4 regions of the Streptomyces sp. NPDC016309 genome follow, and region 1 is predicted to be linked to each of the others. Evidence: riboswitches for the same ligand, from Rfam matches in the RefSeq annotation. Region 1 holds a riboswitch; each other region holds the start of a gene.

Evidence for each region. A riboswitch is a leader RNA that binds a small molecule or an ion and turns the genes downstream of it on or off. The one in region 1 is predicted to bind cyclic di-AMP.
Region 2: linked by a shared signal. The riboswitch ahead of ACF068_RS29900 (peptidoglycan DD-metalloendopeptidase family protein) and the one ahead of ACF068_RS27195 (M23 family metallopeptidase) in region 1 are both predicted to bind cyclic di-AMP.
Region 3: linked by a shared signal. The riboswitch ahead of ACF068_RS18085 (transglycosylase family protein) and the one ahead of ACF068_RS27195 (M23 family metallopeptidase) in region 1 are both predicted to bind cyclic di-AMP.
Region 4: linked by a shared signal. The riboswitch ahead of ACF068_RS09300 (transglycosylase SLT domain-containing protein) and the one ahead of ACF068_RS27195 (M23 family metallopeptidase) in region 1 are both predicted to bind cyclic di-AMP.

The regions. Positions count from the first base shown of each region.
Region 1 is NZ_JBIBSG010000012.1:49,521-54,345, forward strand. Features, by position in the region: gene ACF068_RS27180 (GNAT family N-acetyltransferase) at 1-455, opposite strand, end outside; gene ACF068_RS27185 (HPr family phosphocarrier protein) at 630-911, shown strand; gene ACF068_RS27190 (GntR family transcriptional regulator) at 1,078-1,773, opposite strand; gene ACF068_RS27195 (M23 family metallopeptidase) at 1,964-2,752, opposite strand; cyclic di-AMP (ydaO/yuaA leader) riboswitch at 2,766-2,927, opposite strand; gene ACF068_RS27200 (M16 family metallopeptidase) at 3,161-4,555, opposite strand; gene ACF068_RS27205 (M16 family metallopeptidase) at 4,552-4,825, opposite strand, start outside.
Region 2 is NZ_JBIBSG010000017.1:3,122-7,946, forward strand. Features, by position in the region: gene ACF068_RS29880 (aspartate aminotransferase family protein) at 1-261, shown strand, start outside; gene ACF068_RS29885 (XRE family transcriptional regulator) at 360-1,013, shown strand; gene ACF068_RS29890 (DUF6126 family protein) at 1,034-1,150, shown strand; gene ACF068_RS29895 (tyrosine-protein phosphatase) at 1,166-1,978, opposite strand; cyclic di-AMP (ydaO/yuaA leader) riboswitch at 2,591-2,749, shown strand; gene ACF068_RS29900 (peptidoglycan DD-metalloendopeptidase family protein) at 2,753-3,661, shown strand; gene ACF068_RS29905 (SGNH/GDSL hydrolase family protein) at 3,834-4,628, shown strand; gene ACF068_RS29910 (TetR/AcrR family transcriptional regulator) at 4,750-4,825, opposite strand, start outside.
Region 3 is NZ_JBIBSG010000006.1:385,090-389,914, reverse strand. Features, by position in the region: gene eno (phosphopyruvate hydratase) at 1-945, opposite strand, end outside; gene ACF068_RS18085 (transglycosylase family protein) at 1,254-1,958, opposite strand; cyclic di-AMP (ydaO/yuaA leader) riboswitch at 1,962-2,136, opposite strand; gene ACF068_RS18080 (transglycosylase family protein) at 2,397-3,311, opposite strand; gene ACF068_RS18075 (cytochrome P450) at 3,492-4,745, opposite strand; gene ACF068_RS18070 (nucleoside triphosphate pyrophosphohydrolase) at 4,764-4,825, opposite strand, start outside.
Region 4 is NZ_JBIBSG010000003.1:320,453-325,277, forward strand. Features, by position in the region: gene ACF068_RS09290 (polyamine aminopropyltransferase) at 1-1,210, shown strand, start outside; gene ACF068_RS09295 (hypothetical protein) at 1,239-1,403, opposite strand; gene ACF068_RS09300 (transglycosylase SLT domain-containing protein) at 1,558-2,346, opposite strand; cyclic di-AMP (ydaO/yuaA leader) riboswitch at 2,352-2,547, opposite strand; gene ACF068_RS09305 (SpoIIE family protein phosphatase) at 3,142-4,825, opposite strand, start outside.

The sequences.
Region 1 (4,825 bases):
TCGGCCGCGAACCGCCGGATGCCCCGCTCGCGCGCGACGGCCGCGATGTGTTCGAGGAGCGCGGAGGCCACGCCCCGCCCCTGGTGGGCGTCCTGGACGAGGAAGGCGACCTCGGCCTCGTCCGCCGGGGCGGAGGCGGGCAGCCCCTGCTCGTTGATCCGGTCGTAACGCACGGTGGCGATGAACTCGCCGCCGATCGTGGCCGCCAGGCCCACCCGGTCCACGTAGTCGTGGTGGGTGAAGCGGTGCACGTCCTTGGCGGAGAGCCGGGGGTAGGGTGCGAAGAACCGGTAGTACTTCGACTCGTCCGAGACCAGCTCGTAGAAGCTGACCAGGCGCTCGGCGTCATCCGTGGTGATCGGCCTGATCCGCGCGGTGCCGCCGTCCCGCAGCACGACGTCGGCCTCCCAGTGGTCGGGGTACACGTGTTCCGGCTGATCCGACGGGGTCCGCATGGGCCCCAGGGTACGGTGCGGGCCGCCGGTCGCGGAGGTGCTGTGGACAACGCAGGGTGAGGCGGGCCGAGCGGCGGTCCGGGCCCGCGAGGCCGGTTCGAGCACCCTGCGGGACATGAGAGACTGGCTGCGACAACTGGTCTAGACAACCTCCGAGACTCGAAGGGCAACACCATGGCTGAGCGCCGCGTCAACGTCGGCTGGGCCGAGGGCCTGCACGCCCGCCCCGCCTCCATCTTCGTCCGCGCCGCCACGGCCGCCGGCGTCCCCGTGACGATCGCCAAGGCCGACGGCAACCCTGTCAACGCCGCGTCGATGCTCGCGGTGCTGGGCCTGGGCGCGCAGGGCGGCGAGGAGATCGTGCTCGCTTCGGACGCGGAGGGCGCGGACGCCGCCCTGGACCGTCTGGCGAAGCTGGTCGCCGAGGGGCTCGAGGAGCTCCCCGAGACGGTCTGACCCCCTCGGTCGCGCACCACGCACGACAGCTTCGGGCGGAGCCGTTCCCCAGACACCGGGGGAACGGCTCCGCCTTTTCCGTCCGGTCACGGGAAACGGGCACACGCCAATTCCGGCGAGGGAAATGCGGGGCGATAATTCCCCCTGTTTGTATACGGCACCGCCGTTAATGAGGGATGCCCGCGGTGTTTACGCGGTGTTGCGAAGTCCTCACGTACGCGCCCGCCTGGCGTGCCGGGGAGCGCCGCAACCGGTGGGTGGCGAGCCAGCGCTCGACGTGGACGGCGGTGAGCGTGCGGGCGCGTTCGGCGTCGCCCCGGGCCACGGCGTCCACGATCGCGCCGTGCTCGGCCCAGGCGTCCGCCGGACGGGCGGGCGTCTCGACCGCGTACATCCAGGTGGTCTTGTGCCGGAGCTGGGTGAGCAGCGCGGTCAGGGCGGGGCTGCCGGACGCCTGGGCGAGCGTCTCGTGGAACCACCCGCCCAGCGAGCGGAGGTCCTCCGTCCGACCCGCGCGCGCCCGCTCCTGACCCAGCCTGACCAGGCCCCGCAGCACCTTGAGGTGGGCCTCGGTGCGGCGCTGGGCGGCACGGGCGGCGCCGAGGGGCTCCAGCAGCGTGCGCATCTCCAGCAGGTCGGCCGCCTCCTGCTCGGTGGGTTCGGCGACGCAGGCGCCGGCATGGCGGCGGGTGGTGACGAAGCCCTCCGACTCCAGGGTGCGCAGCGCCTCGCGGACCGGGACGCGGGAGACGCCGTAGCGGCGGGCCAGGTGTTCCTCGGTGAGCCGGCTGCCGCGCTCGAACACGCCGTTGACGATGTCGTCGCGGATCGCCGTGCATACCGAGTGCGCTGGAATGCGCATACCAGAACCCCCTGTGAACCGCGCGAAATTCAAACGCTTGACGCTTGTGCGATGACTCTATTGCAGCGGGCCGAAAATTCCGACAGTCGCCCGGAATCCATGGAGTTCTTTTCGGCCTCGTGCGGGACGCGACACGACGAAGGCCCCGGTTCGTGTCCCGAACCGGGGCCTGTCGGAGGAGCGGAGGCGGTCAGACGTTGACGCCGTGCGAGCGGAGGTACGCGACGGGGTCGATGTCCGAGCCGTAGTCGGCGCCCGTGCGGGCCTCGAAGTGCAGGTGCGGGCCGGACGAGTTGCCGGTCGAGCCGGAGAGGCCTATCTGCTGCCCCGGCATCACGGTCTGGCCGACCGAGACGTTGATCGAGGCCAGGTGGCCGTACTGGGTGTACGTGCCGTCGTTCATCCGGATGACGATGTTGTTGCCGTACGCGCCGCCCCAGCCGGCCTCGACGACGGTGCCGGCGCCCACGGAGACGACGGTGGTGCCGGAAGCGGCGTGGAAGTCGACGCCGGTGTGGCTGCCGGAGGACCACATGGCGCCACCGGTCTGGTAGCCGGTGCTGACGTAGCTGCCGGCGATGGGCGCCTGGAAGGAGTTCAGCCGCTTGCGCTCGGCCTCGCGGTCGGCGCGCTCCTTGGCGTCGCGGGCCGCCTTCACCCGGGCCTCGGCCTTGAGCTTCGCCTCGGCCTCGGCCTTCGCCTGGGCGGCGGCCTTGGCCGCCGTCTCCTGGGCCTCCAGTTCCTGGGCCTCGGCCTGGGCGTCGATCTGCTCGGCGAGCGTGTCGGTGATGACCGCCTGGTTGAGGCCGGTGTCCTCGAGCGAGCCGGGTGCGGCGTCCGGGGCGGCGGCGAGCGCCGGGGAAGCGAGGGTTCCGATGACGCCGGTGGTGGCGAGGGCCGCGACTCCGGCGACGTGTGCGCTCTTGCGGCTCAGGCGGCTCGGGGCACGGTGCTTCCCGGTGGCACGGGTGAACGCCATGAAGTGGCTGATCCTTTCCTTCCTTCTCGCCTACCGGGTTAGCTGACGGGTTCGGAGCAGGAAGGTCTCCTACGGGCCCCTCCGCGGCTGCGAAGGCGTCCGATTCACCCCAGGGACTTCATGGGTCCCCGGCTCCCCTGGCTCGCGCCTGACGGGGACTCGGCGATGGCTGCCCGGTGCCGCGGGTGCGGCGGGTACCGGTCGGACAGCCCATCAGACGCTAAGCGGCCGATCTTTCAATCACCAAACAGACACGGTTTTTTGTAGCGCACGCCACAGGGCAGACACCGAATCTCCGCAACAAACCGGACATTTGGCCGGGCATCCGGGAGGGGGACACGGGTGGACCCCGGCGTCGGGGGACGCCGGGGTCCGGGAGCGGTCGCGGAAGCGGGGCGACAGCGTCAATCAGCCGGTGACCACGGTCACTTGGCCGATTCCGAGCGCCTCGACGGGCTCCTTGATCCGAGCGGCGTCCCCGACGAGGACCGTGACCAGACGGTCCACCGGGAAGGCGCTGACGACCGCCGCGGTGGCCTCCACGGTGCCCGTCTCGGCGAGCCGGGCGTACATCTGCGCCTGGAAGTCGTCGGGGAGGTGCTGCTCGACCTGGTCGGCGAGGGTGCCCGCGACGGAGGCGGCCGTCTCGTACTTGAGGGGGGCGACGCCCACCAGGTTCTGCACGGCCGTCTCGCGCTCGGCGTCGGTCAGTCCCTCGGCGGCGAGGGTACGCAGCACCTTCCACAGGTCGTCGAGGGCCGGGCCGGTGTTCGGGGTGTCGACCGAGCCGCTGATGGCGAGCATGGCGGCCCCGCCGTCCGGGCCGGAGCGCAGTACCTGGCCGAAGGCCCGTACGCCGTAGGTGTAGCCCTTCTCCTCGCGCAGGACCTTGTCGAGGCGGGAGGTGAGCGTGCCGCCCAGGCAGTAGGTGCCGAGCACCTGGGCGGGCCAGACCCGGTCGTGCCGGTCGGGGCCGATCCGGCCGATGAGGAGCTGGGTCTGCACGGCGCCGGGGCGGTCGACGATGACGACCCGGCCGCTGTCGTCCGCCGTCACGGGCGGCACGGGGCGGGGCTCGGCCGAGTCGCCGGTCCAGGCGCCGATGGTGTCGGCGAGCACCGCGTCGAGGTCGACGCCGGTGAGGTCGCCGACGACGACCGCGGTGGCGGTGGCGGGACGCATGTGCGCCTCGTAGAAGGCGCGCACGGCCGCCGCGTCGATCCGGGCGACGGTCTCCTCGGTGCCCTGGCGGGGGCGGGACATGCGGGAGGTGGCCGGGAACAGCTCCTTGGAGAGCTGCATGGCGGCACGGCGGCCCGGGTTGGCGATCTCGTGCGGGATCTCGTCCAGCCGGTTGCGGACGAGCCGCTCGACCTCGCTGTCGGCGAACGCGGGGGCGCGCAGGGCCTCGGCGACCAGTCCGAGGGCCTTGCCGAGCCGGGAGACGGGGACCTCCAGGGAGACGCGTACACCGGGGTGGTCGGCGTGCGCGTCGAGGGTGGCGCCGCAGCGCTCCAGCTCGGCGGCGAACTCCTCCGCCGAGTGCTTGTCGGTGCCTTCGGAGAGGGCCCGCGCCATGATCGTGGCGACGCCGTCCAGGCCCTCGGGCTCGGCCTCCAGCGGGGCGGCGAGGAAGATCTCGACGGCCACGACCTGCTGGCCGGGACGGTGGCAGCGCAGCACGGTCAGGCCGTTGTCCAGCGTGCCGCGGTCGGGCGCGGGGAAGGCCCACGGCTTGGGCGTGCCCGCCTGGGGCTGCGGGTGGAACTCCATGGACGTCAGGGACACAGCGGCGTCGCTCACTGGTCGGCTCCCTCTTCTACCTGGTCGCTGTGGTCGGTGCCGGCGGGTTCGTAGACCAGCACCGCCCGGTTGTCGGGGCGGAGGCGGGCCTTGGCCACCGCCTGCACCTCCTCGGCGGTGACGTCCAGGACGCGCTGGACGGCGGTCAGGGCGAGCTGGGGGTCGCCGAACAGCACGGCGAACCGGCACAGTTCGTCGGCGCGGCCGGCGACCGTGCCGAGCCGGTCCAGCCACTCGCGCTCGAGCTGGGCCTGGGCGCGCTCCATCTCC
Region 2 (4,825 bases), on a different contig from region 1:
ACGATGCTCCAGGCGGCCCGCAAGGGCCTTTTCGCACAGATGGTCGTGGTGCCGCTGCTCCGGCGCCACCGCATCCTCACCCAGGTGTCCGGCGACCGCCTGGAGGTCATCAAGCTGATCCCGCCGCTGATCATCGGGGAGCGGGAGGTCGACCGGTTCGTGGCGGCGTTCACCGACGTGATGGAGGAGGCGCACAGCGGCGGGGGGCTGATCTGGGACTTCGGCCGGACCCTGGTGAAGCAGGCTCTCGCCGACCGCTGACCCGTCGCCGATCACCTGCCCCAGCGCCTACGCCCCGGGGCTTTTGCCTCCGGGGCAAGAAATTTGCCTCTGGGGGAAGGTAGTGGCGCAATGGGCGCATGACCACTTCAGCCGGAGCTCCCTCGGAGCCTTCCGGGCCGGCCGGCGCCGAGCCGGACCCCGGGGCGCCCGCCGCGGTGCCGGACGTCGCGCCGCAGCTTCGGGCGCTGCGCCGGCGCCGGGGCCTGACCCTGGAGGCCGCCGCCCAGCGCGCCGGGCTGTCGCCGGCCCACCTGTCACGGCTGGAGACCGGCCGCCGCCAGCCGTCGCTGCCGATGCTCCTGGGCCTCGCCCGGGTCTACGGTACGACGGTCTCGGAGCTGCTGGGCGAGGTCCCGCCGGAGCGTGACCCGATCGTCCGGGGCGGCCGGGCCGAACCCGCCGAGGCGGACGGCTGGGTCTACCACCAGGCCGGCAGCCCCGGGCGGGCGATGCAGGCACTGCGCGTGCAGGTCCCGTACGCCACCCAGGGCGACCTGGTGCGCGTGCACCCGGGGGAGGAGTGGCTGTACGTCCTCGACGGGCGGGTGCGCCTGGTCCTGGGCGAGGCCGTACACGTCCTCGACCCGGGGGACAGCGCCCACTTCGACTCGCTCACCCCGCACCGCATCGGCGCCGCCACGCGCGGCGGCGCCGGGCTGCTGTTCGTCCACACCCTCATGCAGAGCCCCGCGGCCGACCTGTGCCTCGGCGCGGGCGTCCACCGCCGCTGAACCGATCGGAGAGATCCACCATGACCCAGGAACGGACGTTCCCCCGCGGGCTCGCCATCCGGCTCTTCGCCTACCTGGTCGCGGGCCACCTCTTCGCGGCCTTCCTCTACCTGCTGTTCGCCCTCGGCGCCGAGTAGGACGTCTCCGGTGGATCAGGCCTCGTCGAGCAGCCGCTCGCGCAGCCGCTCCCGCGTGGCGGGGCTGAGCCCCAGCCCTTCCGTCAGGTAGCGCTCGGTCGACCCCCAGGTCTCCTCGATCGTCGCGAAGGCCGCGTCCAGGTACTCGACGCGGGCCTCGAAGAGGGGGTTGAGCAGCTCCATGACCTGCGGTGACATCGCGGAGGGGGAGTCGTCGCTGCGGCGCACCCGGTAGCGGCGGCGGGGGTCGTTCGACTTGAGGTAGTCCTCCTCGATCGCCTCCCGCTCGACGCCGACGGCCAGCAGGGACACCGCTATGGACAGTCCCGCCCGGTCCTTGCCGGCCGCGCAGTGCATCAGGGCCGGGACGCTGTCCTCGGCGAGCGCGTGGAGGACCCGGCTGTGCTCGGCCGTGCGCTCGCGGATGATCATCCGGTACGAGGCGGTCATCCGGGCGGCGGCCTTGCCGTCGGCCAGGAGAGCGCGTAGCTGGTCGAGGTTCCCGTCGCGGACCATGGCCCAGAACTCGGCGCCGTCGGCCGGGTCGGAGAGCGGGAGGTTCACGTTGCGGACCCCGGGCAGCTCGACGTCCGGGCCTTCGATCTTCTGGTCGGCGGCGTTGCGGAAGTCGAAGATCGTGTGGAGGCCGAGGCCGGCCAGGAAGGCGGCGTCCTCTCCCGTCGCGTGCGCGAGGTGTCCGCTGCGGTAGAGCCTGCCGTGCCGCACCCGCCGGCCGTCCACGGTCGGGAGCCCACCGACGTCACGGAAGTTGCGGACTCCGGTCAGCTCGGGCTCGGTCGACGGGACCTGCGGAAGCTGCTGCGTCACGGGGGCTCCTCCGTGTCTGCGGTCGGCGTCGGGCACCGACAATCTCGCCATCCGACGATACGACATCGGTTCGTGACGCGATCAATCTCCGTGCAGGTCGCACATTCGTTGCCCCGCGCAGGTCAGCGACCGGCGGGGCACGCGTCGCGGCTGGGCGGGGCGGTGCCGCCGGGCCGGGGCGGAGCCGCGCGACCCGGGTAGTGGGGGAGGTGTAGGCATCTGTCCGGATTGGTCATCATTGGTCGACCCGGAGTCGGGCTGTCGACATGGCTTGGTGTGGTGCATGGGGATGAAGGTATTGCGGAGGTCCGTCAAGTATTGGGCTGTCTGTCCGTATTGGGGGATTGGGGATAACGTGCCCTGGTCGCGGGGGAGATGACCCCGGCCACGTGAGCAGCGTCATAAACGTGACGGTCCGTGGCGGAGGTCGATTCCTAAATGCCGTGCCCACAGCGGAAATACATGATCCGCAATGGACGCAGGGTGACCGGAATTCCATGACCGCCGAACCCTCCCGAATGCGGGTCGGAAAGCGGCGGCTTGTTCACGCCGACCCGGCTCGCTTAACGTCACGGCAATCCGGCCGGACCGCCGAATCCTGCCACCGGTCGGAATTCCCACCCACCCACGCGTGGCAGGAGCGGGGGACCCAGGTAGTTCGCCGGCCCGGAATTTCCGGGACCCGGCTCGGGGTGAAGTCGCGTCCATGGCGCGGCCGGACAACTCCAGTCCGAACCCGACAGCTCACCTCGCAGGCGCCGGAGAGGAAAAGCCATGCCCGCGAAGGGTAAGCACCGCCGTCCCAAGTCCAGCCCCATCACGCGTGGTTTCGTCGCCGCCGGAACCGGTGGCGCCGCCATCGCCCTCCCGCTGCTCGGCGCCACCGGCGCACACGCCGCGCCGGCCGCAGCCCCGGCCACCGCCCCGCAGGCGGCCGTCACCGCCGCCAAGGCCGCCCCCGAGGCCGCCGCGAAGAAGGCCGCGCCGCGCACGTACACCGTGGTCGCCGGCGACTACCTCTCCAAGATCGCTTACAACAAGAACGTCAAGGGCGGCTGGCACAAGCTCTACAAGGACAACCGCCAGGTCATCGGCGAGGACCCCTCCCTGATCCTCCCGGGCATGAAGCTCACCCTCGGCGCCAAGTCCACCGCCGCCCCGGCGAAGCCCAAGGCCGACGACACCCGCGCCGAGAGCCGCGCGTCCCGCTCCGCCGCCAAGACCGAGGCCCCGGCCAAGACCCAGGGCCCCGCCCAGGCCGCCCCCCAGGCCAGCGGCTCCGGCTTCACCGCCCCGGTCGACGCCGGCGTCACCACCCCCTACCGGGCCTCCGGCTCGAGCTGGTCCTCCGGCTACCACACGGGCGTCGACTTCGCCGCCTCCTCCGGCACCACCGTCAAGGCCGTCGGCCCGGGCACCGTCGTCTCCGCCGGCTGGAGCGGCGCGTACGGCAACGAGGTCGTCATCCAGCACGCCGACGGCAACTACTCGCAGTACGCCCACCTCTCCTCGCTGTCCGTCTCCTCCGGCCAGACGGTCGGCGGCGGCCAGCAGATCGGCCTGTCCGGCTCCACCGGCAACTCCACCGGTCCGCACCTCCACTTCGAGATCCGGACCAGCCCCAGCTACGGCTCGGACATCGACCCCCTGGCGTACCTCCGCCAGCACGGCGTCTCCGTCTGACACCTGCCGCTGACGGCATCACGAGCGTGAGGCCTCCGCCCGGCACCCCTCCCGGTGCCGGGCGGAGGCGTATTCCGGCTTGGGTGAATCTTGACCGGTGGGAAATATCACGCCCCGTCAACCCCTCCTTACGGTCGCGTAAGTCACATCCCCGGGTGAAGGATGTGTCCCCGTGGCAGACGATTCGGGATTCAGAGACAGTGACGTGTTCGGGTCGTACGCGGCGATCGGTGACAGCTTCACCGAAGGCGTCGGAGACCCCGGCCCCGACGGTACGTTCGTCGGCTGGGCGGACCGCCTCGCGGTGCTCCTGGCGGACCGGCTGCCGGAGCACCAGGGCTTCCGGTACGCCAACCTCGCCGTACGCGGGCGTCTCCTCGACCAGATCGTCGAGGAGCAGGTGCCGCGAGCCAAGGAACTCGCCCCCGACCTGGTGACCTTCTGTGCCGGCGGCAACGACATCATCCGCCCCGGCAGCGACCCGGACGAGGTCGCCGAGCGCTTCGAACGGGCCGTCGCCGATCTGACGTCCGTGGTCGGCACCGTCCTGGTGACCACCGGGTTCGACACCCGCGACGTGCCGGTGCTGCGCCGGCTGCGCGGCAAGATCGCCACCTACAACGGGCACGTGCGCGCCGTCGCGGACCGCTACGGCTGCCCGGTGCTCGACCTGTGGTCCCTCAAGACCGTCCAGGACCGGCGGGCCTGGGACAGCGACCGGCTCCACCTGTCGCCCGAGGGCCACACCCGCGTCGCCCTGCGGGCCGGCCAGGTCCTCGGCGTGCCCGTCCCCGCCGACCCCGACCAGGCATGGCCGCCCCTGCCGCCGCGCGGGCCCCTCGAACTGCGCCGCGACGACATCCAGTGGGCCCGCGAGTACCTGGTCCCGTGGATCGGGCGCCGGCTCCGCGGCGAATCGTCCGGCGACCACGTCTCGGCCAAGCGCCCGGACCTGCTCCCCCTGTAACCGCGCCGCCCTTTTCCTGGTCCGGTTCGCCTTCGGAGCGCTCGGTCCGGTGCCGACGGGCCGTCGTGCTCGGTCGCTGGTGCCTCGCGACGGCCCTTTCGGCATCGGAGCGCTCCTCGGCTCACTCGTGCGAGCCGGGGCGGGGCTCCGGGAGACCTATCTCGCGGGCGAGGGCCTCGTCCGCCCAGGCGCGCATC
Region 3 (4,825 bases), on a different contig from region 1:
GAACAGGTCGTCACCGACGAGCTGGACGCGGGCGCCGAGCTTCTCGGTGATGACCTTCCAGCCCTCCCAGTCGTCCTCGAACAGCGGGTCCTCGATGGAGACCAGCGGGTACGCGTCCACGAGCTCGGCGTAGTAGTCCGTCATCTCGGCGGCCGAGCGGGACTTGCCCTCGAACTCGTACGAGCCGTCCTTGTAGAACTCGGAGGCGGCGACGTCGAGCGCCAGGGCGATGTCCTTGCCCGGGGCGTAGCCGGCCTGCTTGATGGCCTCGAGGATGAGGTCGAGGGCGGCGCGGTTGGAGTCGAGGTTCGGGGCGAAGCCGCCCTCGTCGCCCAGACCCGTGGAGAGGCCCTTCTCCTTCAGGACCTTCTTCAGGGTGTGGTAGACCTCGGCGCCCCAGCGCAGGGCCTCGGAGAAGGACTCCGCGCCGATGGGGGCGATCATGAACTCCTGGATGTCCACGTTGGAGTCGGCGTGCGAGCCGCCGTTCAGGATGTTCATCATCGGAACGGGCAGCAGGTGCGCGTTCGGGCCGCCCAGGTAGCGGAACAGCGGGAGGTCGGACGCCTCGGAGGCGGCGTGCGCCACGGCGAGGGAGACGCCGAGGATGGCGTTGGCGCCGAGCGAGGACTTGTCCGGGGTGGCGTCCAGGTCGAACATCGCCTGGTCGATCAGCCGCTGCTCGGTGGCGTCGTAGCCGACGAGCTCCGGGCCGATCTGCTCGATGACGGCGAGGACGGCCTTCTCGACACCCTTGCCGAGGTAGCGGTCCTTGTCACCGTCGCGGAGCTCGAGGGCCTCGAACGCTCCGGTGGAGGCACCGGACGGGACGGCAGCACGGCCGGTGCTGCCGTCGTCGAGGCCGACCTCGACCTCGACCGTGGGGTTGCCTCGGGAGTCCAGGATTTCCCGGGCTACGACGACGTCGATGGACGGCACGAGCATCTCCTTCTGGGATGTGACGCAAAATGTGACGCATGCGGTGCAGGGTCTCTTCGGCCTTGCGGCAAGAGCCTAACCGGCCCGGGAGCCGTGACCAGCCGACGCCCGCCTCCTGGGACGAAAAAGGGCTCACGAGGCCGCTTCACGGACATAACGCCACGAAACTTACCGACGAGTAGTTCGCGTGTGCGGGGGGTCGCTCAAGCGCGCGACCGCACGTGTGCGCGGAGCCGCTCAGGCGCGCGAACGGGAAGACCCCGGCCCGGCACGCACGGGGGAAGGGGCGCGCCGGACCGGGGTGGTGTGCGGGGTCAGCTCAGGTGGAGCTGCTGACCCGGGTAGATCAGGTCGGCGTCGTCGACGATGTCCTTGTTCAGCTCGAAGAGCTTCTCCCAGCCACCGGAGACCTTCTTCTCGGCGGCGATGGTGCTGAGGGTGTCGCCGGCCTTCACCTTGTACTCGCCGTCACCCTTCTCGACCTTCTTGCCGGTCGGGGTGGTGACGGTCTTCTTGGACTCGGCCTTCGGCGCGGCCTCGGCCTTGGGCGCGGCCTTCGGCGCGGTGCGCTTCTCGCTGCGCGTGGTGGGCTGCTCGGCCTCGCGCTCCTGCTGCGGCTGGGCCTGCTCGGCGCCGCCGTCGTAGGAGGCGCCGGACAGACCGACGCCGCAGCTCGGCCAGGCACCCTTGCCCTGGCTGGCGAGGACCTTCTCGGCGATCTCGATCTGCTGGGACTTCGAGGCCTGGTCGGCGGTCGAGGCGTAGGCGGTGCCGCCGTACGCGGCCCAGGTGGACGCCGAGAACTGGAGGCCGCCGTAGTAGCCGTTGCCGGTGTTGATGGACCAGTCGCCGCCGGACTCGCACTGGGCGACCTTGTCCCACTCGGCGGAGGTGGCCGCCGAGGCGGAGGTGGCGCCCAGCAGCGGGGCGGCGACGGCGACGCCGGTGATGCCGGCGAACGCGGCGAATCGGGCGGCCTTGGAGGGGCGACGGTGCTTGGCCTTGCCGGAGAACAGCATGGGACATCTCCTCACCGACGCCTGCGAGGTGAGCTGTCGGGTTCGGGCGTGAGCTGCCCGGCCGCGCGGCACCGTGGTGCGCGCGGCTTCACCCCAAGCCGTCCCCGTGCCATGTCTCCATGACCGGGCCCGGCACGTACCTTGGGTCCCCCGCTCCTGCCTCCGGCGCGTGAAGCGACGACTGTTCCCAACGGCCGGCGGCAGGATTCGGCGTTCCGGTCGATGGGGCCCGCGGTGGCGAGCGGTCACGACCGTAGACACAGACCTTCCCGAAGTTCAAAGACGGACATCGGGGTCAATCCGCCCTTATGCGACGGCCCTTGACGGGCGTTTACGCAGGTGAAGGGCGGATTGTGCGGTTCCGTCGCTCCCGGAACGCCGATCGGTGTGAAGAGATTCATGTCTCACTTACACAGAAGCGGACATAGGGGCGGATACCTACGGCTGATCGGCCGTCAGCTCCAGGCTCTGACCGGGGACGATGAGGTCCGGGTCGGCACCGACGGTGTCCTGGTTGGCCTCGTAGAGGGCCGGCCAGCCGCCGGGGACCTTCTGCTCCTCCGCGATGTCGGAGAGGTTGTCCCCGGGGCGGACGGTGTACGCGCCGGGCGCGACGCTGCCCGGGTCGCGTGTCGCCCCGTCACCGCGCGAGGGATGCCCGTCCGTTTCGCGCCCCGTGGCCGAATCGCCGGTCCCGTCGGGGCCGGTGGCCTCCAGGCCGCCGTCACCCGCCGTGGCACCCGGGACGGGCGGGGCGGTGGGGTCGGCCGGGGCGGTGGGGTCGGCCGGAGCGGCCGGCTCCGTCACCGGAGTCTCCTCCTTGGCGGCCTCGCCCCGGTGCTTGCCGGTGCCCGGGGCCGGGCTCGCCGGCGCGCCGGGCGCCGACGGGGCGGGCTCGGCGGGCAGCGGGGTCCCGGCCGGCTTCGACGGCGTGGGCTTCGCGGGCGCGGCCGGATCCTCCAGCGTCTCGGCCGGGTCGGGCGCGTCCGTCGTCCCGGGGGCCGCCGGGGCGGCCGTCGTGGGGTCGGTGGCGGTCGCCTCGGCGGCGCCGCCCAGGCCCGCGATGGGGGCGCAGGTCTCCCACGCCCTCACTCCGGTCGCGGCGTAGACCTTCTCGGCGACCAGGATCTGCTCGCTGCGGCTGGCGAGGTCGGGGCGGGCGGCGTGGGCGAGGCCGCCGTACGACTCCCAGGTCTCCTGCGACATCTGGAGGCCGCCGTAGAAACCGTTGCCGAGGTCGGCGCTCCACATGCCGCCGGACTCGCACTCGGCCACCCGGTCCCAGGTGGCGGCGTCGGCCGCCGACGCGGAACCCGCGCCGAGCAGCGGGAGCGCGATGGCGGATCCGGTCACCCCTGCCGCGACGACGATGGCGGGGGCTTGACGGGGTCGTCGGTGCCGGCCGTTCCCGGAGCGCATGCGGTGCTGCCTTTCGCGTGACTGCTGAGGTGACGGTGAACGTAGCGGCATTCGAACGTCAGTCACAAGTCGATGCACCGGAGATTACGCGAAGATCACAGAAATGACGGACCGTCAGCTGCGGGACGGGACGAACGGGGTGAACTCCACCGGAAGCGTGCGCAGTCCACGCATGATGAGCCCGCCCCGCCACCGCAAATCGGCCGGATCCACCGCAAGCCGGAGGTCGGGCAACCGGGTCAGCAGCGTCGCCAGCGCGGTCTGCCCCTCCAGCCGCGCGAGCGGCGCGCCGAGGCAGTAGTGGATGCCGTGCCCGTACCCGAGGTGCTGGTTGTCCCGCCGCGCCAGGTCGAGCGTGTCCGGCTCGGCGAACCGCTCCGGGTCCCGGTCCGCCGCGGCGAGGACGACGAGCACCGGGTCGCCCGCGCCGATCCGCTCCCCGCCGATGGCCAGCGGCTCGGTCGCGAACCGCCAGGTGGCCAGCTCCACCGGCCCGTCGTGGCGCAGCAGTTCCTCGACGCCGGTCTCCAGCAGCCCCCGCTCACCTGCGGCGAGGGACGCCTGGAGGCGCTCGCGCTGGACGGGGTTGCGGAGCAGCGAGTGGACCCCGTTGCCGATGAGGTTCACGGTGGTCTCGAAGCCCGCGAAGAGGAGGATGAATGCCATCGCGGCGGCCTCGTTCTCGGTGAGGTGCTCGCCGTGGTCGGAGGCCTTGATGAGCCCCGAGATCAGGTCGTCCCCCGGGTTCTCGCGCTTGCGGTGGATCAGCTCCGCGAGGTACCCGCGCATCTTCTTCACCGACCGGGCGACCCCGCCGCGCGGCCCGCCGCCGTGCCGGATCATCATCCCGGCCCAGTCGCGGAAGTCGTCCTGGTCCTCGCGGGGCACGCCCAGCATGTCGCAAATGGCATAGATGGGGAGCGGGAAGGCGAACTCATGGATGAGGTCCGCGCTCCCCTTTGTAGCGAAATTGTCGATCAACCGGTCCGTGAGCTCCTGCACACGCGGCGCGAACTCCGCCACGCGCCGGGGCGTGAAGGCCTTCGACACCAGCCGGCGCAGCCGGGTGTGGTCCGGCGGGTCGATGTTGAGCAGATGCGTCATCAGCTCGGCCTTGCGCTCGCCCGGGATGCCGGTCTTGCCCTTGGCGTGCTCGGGCTCGTCGTGGTGCGCGGGGTTCTTGCTCAGCCGCTGGTCGGCCAGCGCCTGCCGCGCGTCCGCGTACCGCGTCACCAGCCACGCCTCCACCCCGCTGGGCAGCCTGGTGCGGTGGACGGGCGCGTGCTCCCGGAGCCAGGCGTACGCGGGGTACGGGTCGGTGGCGAACTCCCAGGTGAAGAGTTCGGGCGGGGTGTTCGGGTCGGTCACGCCCCCGACGTTAACCCGTCAGGAGCCCTGCCCCTCCGCCGCGCGGATGGCGTCCCGGTAGGCGCGGCCCGCGGCGCGCA
Region 4 (4,825 bases), on a different contig from region 1:
GCTCCTGGTCGGCGCCGAGATCCCGCTGCTGATGACCCTCCTCCAGCGGATCAGGCGCCAGGAGGCCGGCAGCGCCGTCGCCGACATGTTCGCCGCCGACTACGTCGGCGCGCTGGCCGGCGGCCTGTGCTTCCCCCTGCTGCTCCTGCCGGCCTTCGGCCAGCTCAAGGGCGCGCTGGTGGTGGGCGGCGTCAACGCCGTCGCCGGTGTCGTCGTGGTGCTGTGGATCTTCCGCCGCGAAACCCGCCCGATGGTGCGCAACGGGCTGCTGGCCGGCGCGGGCGGCGTCCTCGCCGTCCTCGCCACGGTGTACGTCCTGGCCGACGACATCGAGGTCACGGCACGCCAGCAGCTCTACCGCGACCCCATCGTGCACGCCGAGACCACGCCGTACCAGGACATCGTGGTCACCCGCTCCACCGCCTTCACCGGGCAGCCCGACACACGGCTGTTCCTCAACGGCGACCTCCAGTTCTCGTCCGTGGACGAGTACCGCTACCACGAGGCGCTGGTCCACCCCGCGCTCGCCGGGAAGCGCTCCTCCGTGCTGATCCTGGGCGGCGGAGACGCGCTGGCCCTCCGGGAGGTTTTGCGCTACGACGACGTGGACACCGTCACCCTCGTCGACCTCGACCCGGCCATGACACGGCTGGCCCGCACCTTCGCCCCGCTGCTCGACCTCAACCGGCACGCGCTGTCCGACCCGCGCGTCACCGTCGTCAACGCCGACGCCTTCAACTGGCTGCGGGACGCCACCCGGCGCTACGACGCCGTCCTCATCGACTTCCCGGACCCGGACACCGCCGCCCTCGCCAAGCTGTACAGCGTCGAGTTCTACCACCTGCTGGGCCGCGTCCTGACCCCCGACAGCCGCGTCATGGTCCAGGGCGGGTCGCCGTTCTTCGCGCCCAAGTCGTACTGGTCCATCGCCGCCACCATCGGGAAGGCCGGCTACGCGACCACCCCCTACCAGGTCGACGTCCCCAGCTTCGGCAACTGGGGCTTCGTCCTCGCCACCCCCGGCGCCGACGGCCCGCCCCCGAAGCTGCGCCTCGCGGCCGACGCCCCGCCGCTGCGCTTCCTCGACGACGACGTCCTCGCGGCCGCCACCGTCTTCCCCGTCGACCGGCGCCCCCAGGACGTCCGCGCCAGCACTCTGATGGACCCGGCGGTGCTGGAGTACACCCGCCACGAGTGGCAGAACTACTGAGCGTGCCCGCCCGTGAGGGCGGCAGGGGTCAGCCGCGGCGGGGGCGCTGGCAGGCCGGGCAGGGCCGGTCGTGGCCCTGGGCGTCGATCACGGTGCCCCATTCGCCGCAGTCGTGGCAGTTCCGGGCCAGGGTGATGTCGATGCGGAGGGCGGGGGCGGGGGCGGGAGCGGTCGGGTCGGCTTCGTGGGCCATGCGGGAAAACTCCTCGTACAACGCGGTATGCGTAAGTTTGCACGATTTGGCATGGTTATGCAATGCCGGTGCGGTGGTGCGGTGGTTCCCGGGCGGAAACGCCGGCGGGGCCGGCCGCGAGGGTGCGGCCGGCCCCGGTGCGGGAGCGGGAGGATCAGTACGGGCCGTTGACGTTGTCGATCGAGCCGTACCGGTCGGCCGCGTAGTTGCAGGCGGCGGTGATGTTGGCGACCGGGTCGTAGAGGTCGGTCGAGGTGCCCGGCACGTGGTAGGCCTCGAAGGTCGGGGCGATCACCTGGAGGAGGCCCTTGGAGGGCGTTCCGGCCAGGGCGTTGGAGTCCCAGTTGTTGATCGCGAGCGGGTTGCCCGAGGACTCGCGCATGATGTTGCGGTGGATGCCCTCGTACGTGCCGGGGATGCCGTGCTGGGCCATGATGTCCAGCGCCTCGCGGATCCAGCCGTCCAGGTTGTCCGGGTAGGACACGGCCTTGGCGGCGGCCGGGGCGGCCTGGCGTACGGCGGACCGGTCGGCGCGCTCGGGGGCGGCGGAGGGGCGCGCGGCCGCGGCCTTGCCGGCGATGGTCAGCTTCAGGCCGGGGCGGATCAGGGACGGGTCGGCACCGATGGCCTTGCGGTTGTCGTCGTAGAGCTTCTTCCAGCCGCCGCTCACCCCCTGCTCCCGCGCGATCTTGGACAGGGAGTCGCCCGCGACGACGGCGTACGTGACGGTGCCGGCCTTCTTGGCGGCGGTCGTGGCGGCCGGCGCGGCGGACACGGCGGTGGTGACCGCGTGCACGGCGCTGGGCGCCGCGCTCGGTGCCGCCTCGGCGGCCGTGGCACCGATCATCGGCAGCGCGAGCGCCGCGCCACCCGTGCCCGCGGCCAGGAGGCGGCGTGCGAGCGGGCTGTTCTTGGCACGACGGTGCTTACCCTTTGCGGGCATGGCGAAATTCCTCTCCGTCGCCTGCGAGGTGAGCTGTCGGGTTCGGACGGGAGATGTCCGGCCGTGGTATTCACCACGACTTCACCCCGAGCCGTTCCGGTGTGATCCGGGCCGGCGGCTTACCTGGGTCCCCCGCTCCTGCCGTTGGTCCGTGAGTGGGTGGGGTTACCGGACGGCGGCAGGATTCGGCGGTCCATCCGGATTGAGGGGACCGTAAGCGAGAGAGGCCGCACGGAACAAGGCTGGAATTCCACACGCGCGGTTACCGCCGTGAAGTGGTGGACCGTCAACTTCGCAGTTCCCATACGGAAATACGGGCATGTGCGAGGGCTCGTGGAGGCAGGGCGCGGTGATGCTTATCACGCGGACCTCGGAAGGGCGACAAGTCGCCTATGTATGGCTGGACATGGGCACATGCCGCGTTACCGGCTTAGAGCCCATCGCGGGGTAAATGGGGCGTAAGGCTGCCGACTGGGCGGGTGATCGCCGGTCACTCGCGAGGAGCGCCGGGCGCGAACCACGGATGGCCGCCCCGATCGACACTCCCGTGGATCCCCGGGAACGAGCGGCATCGGCCCCCTTCCCACATTCACGCCTCGCGAAAGCAAGGCGGAGACGGTCCGAGTCCTGTCGACGGCGTCCGGAGCGGACGCGGCTTCTTTCCTGCGGCGGTCCGGTCGTCCATTGATCCACGCGTACCGGCCGGCCCGTGGTAACGCCGCGATCATTCAGGAATTCGGCGCCGGCGGGAAAGGAGCAAAACGGCCCTCGTCCATTCGGCGGGAATGGATCACTTCACCAGGAGATGTCGTCCAGCATCAGCTCCACCGGCTGCCGGGGCCCCGCGGACGGGGACTGCTCGGTCCACATGACCTTCCCGGTCGGGGTGTACCGGGTGCCCCACCGTTCGGCGAACTGGGAGACCAGGAACAGCCCCCGCCCGCCTTCGTCGGTGGTGGCCGCGCGCCGCAGGTGGGGGGAGGTGCTGCTGCCGTCCGACACCTCGCAGACCAGCCGGCGCTCGTACAGCATCCGCACGCGGATGGGCTCCGAGCCGTACCGGATGGCGTTGGTGATCAGCTCACTGAGCATCAGCTCGGTGGTGAACCCGATGTCCTCCAGTCCCCACTGCTCCAGCTTCCGGCCGCACGCGGCCCGGACGCCGGCGACGGCCGCCGGGTCGGCCGGCACGTCCCAGTCGGCGACCCTGGACGGGTCGAGCAGCGTGGTGCGGGCCACCAGCAGGGCGATGTCGTCGCGGCGGTGCGGCGGCAGCATGGCCCGGAACACGGCCTCGCAGGTCTCCTCGGGCGGCCGGCCGGGGTGACCGGACAGCGTCTCGTGCAGCTCCCGCAGACCGATGTCGACGTCCCGCCGCCGGTGCTCGATCAGGCCGTCGGTGTACAGGACGAGCTGGGTGCCCTCGGCGAGCCGGAGCTCGGCCGTCTCGAACGGCAGCCCGCCCAGCCCCAGGGGCGGGAAGACGGGCACCTCGGGGCAGTCCACGGTGCCGTCCGGGCGGACCAGCGCCGGGACGAAGTGCCCGGCGGTCGCCACGCTGCACCCGCCGGTCGCCGGGTCGTAGATCGCGTACAGGCAGGTGGCACCCGTGATGCCCTCCCCGTTGCCGTCCCCGCCCTCCTCCTGGTCGATGCGGGTGACCAGCTCGTCCAGATGGCCCAGCAGTTCGTCGGGCGGCAGGTCCAGCGCGGAGAAGTTGTGCACGGCGGTCCGCAGCCGGCCCATCGTGGCGGCGGCGTGCAGACCGTGGCCCACCACGTCGCCGACCACCAGGGCCACCCGGGCCCCCGGGAGCGGGATGACGTCGAACCAGTCGCCGCCCACCCCCGCCTGCGCGGGCAGGTAGCGGTACGCGATGTCCAGCGCGCTCTGCTCGGGCAGCACCCGCGGCAGCAGGCTCCGCTGGAGGGTGACCGCCATGGTGTGCTCGCGGGTGAAGCGCCGCGCGTTGTCGACGGCCACGGCGGCCCGGGCGGCCACCTCCTCCGCGAAGGCGAGGTCCTCCTCCTCGAACGGCTCGGCACGCTCCGAGCGCCAGAAGTTGGCCATCCCCAGCACCACCCCGCGTGCCTGCAACGGCACCGTGACCAGCGAGTGGATGCCGTACGCGAGGGCCTCGTCGGCCCCGGACGGGTCCTGCGCCCGCCAGCCGTGCGCCACGCTCAGGTCGGCCTCCAGCACCGCGTGCCCGGCCGCCAGCGCCGCCGCCATCGGCGTGGTCGGCACCGCGAACCGGACGAGGTCGCCCACCGGCTGGAGCGGGTGGTCCTCCCGGATCCCGCACACCGCGGTGCGCCGCATCTCGGTGTGCCCGCCCGACGGCTCCTCGCCCCGCAGCACCGGATCCAGCAGCTCCACCGTCACGAAGTCCGCGAACCCCGGGACCGTCACCTCCGACAGCTCCTCGGCGGTGCGTACCACATCCAGCGTCGTCCCGATCCGCACGCCCGCCTCGTAC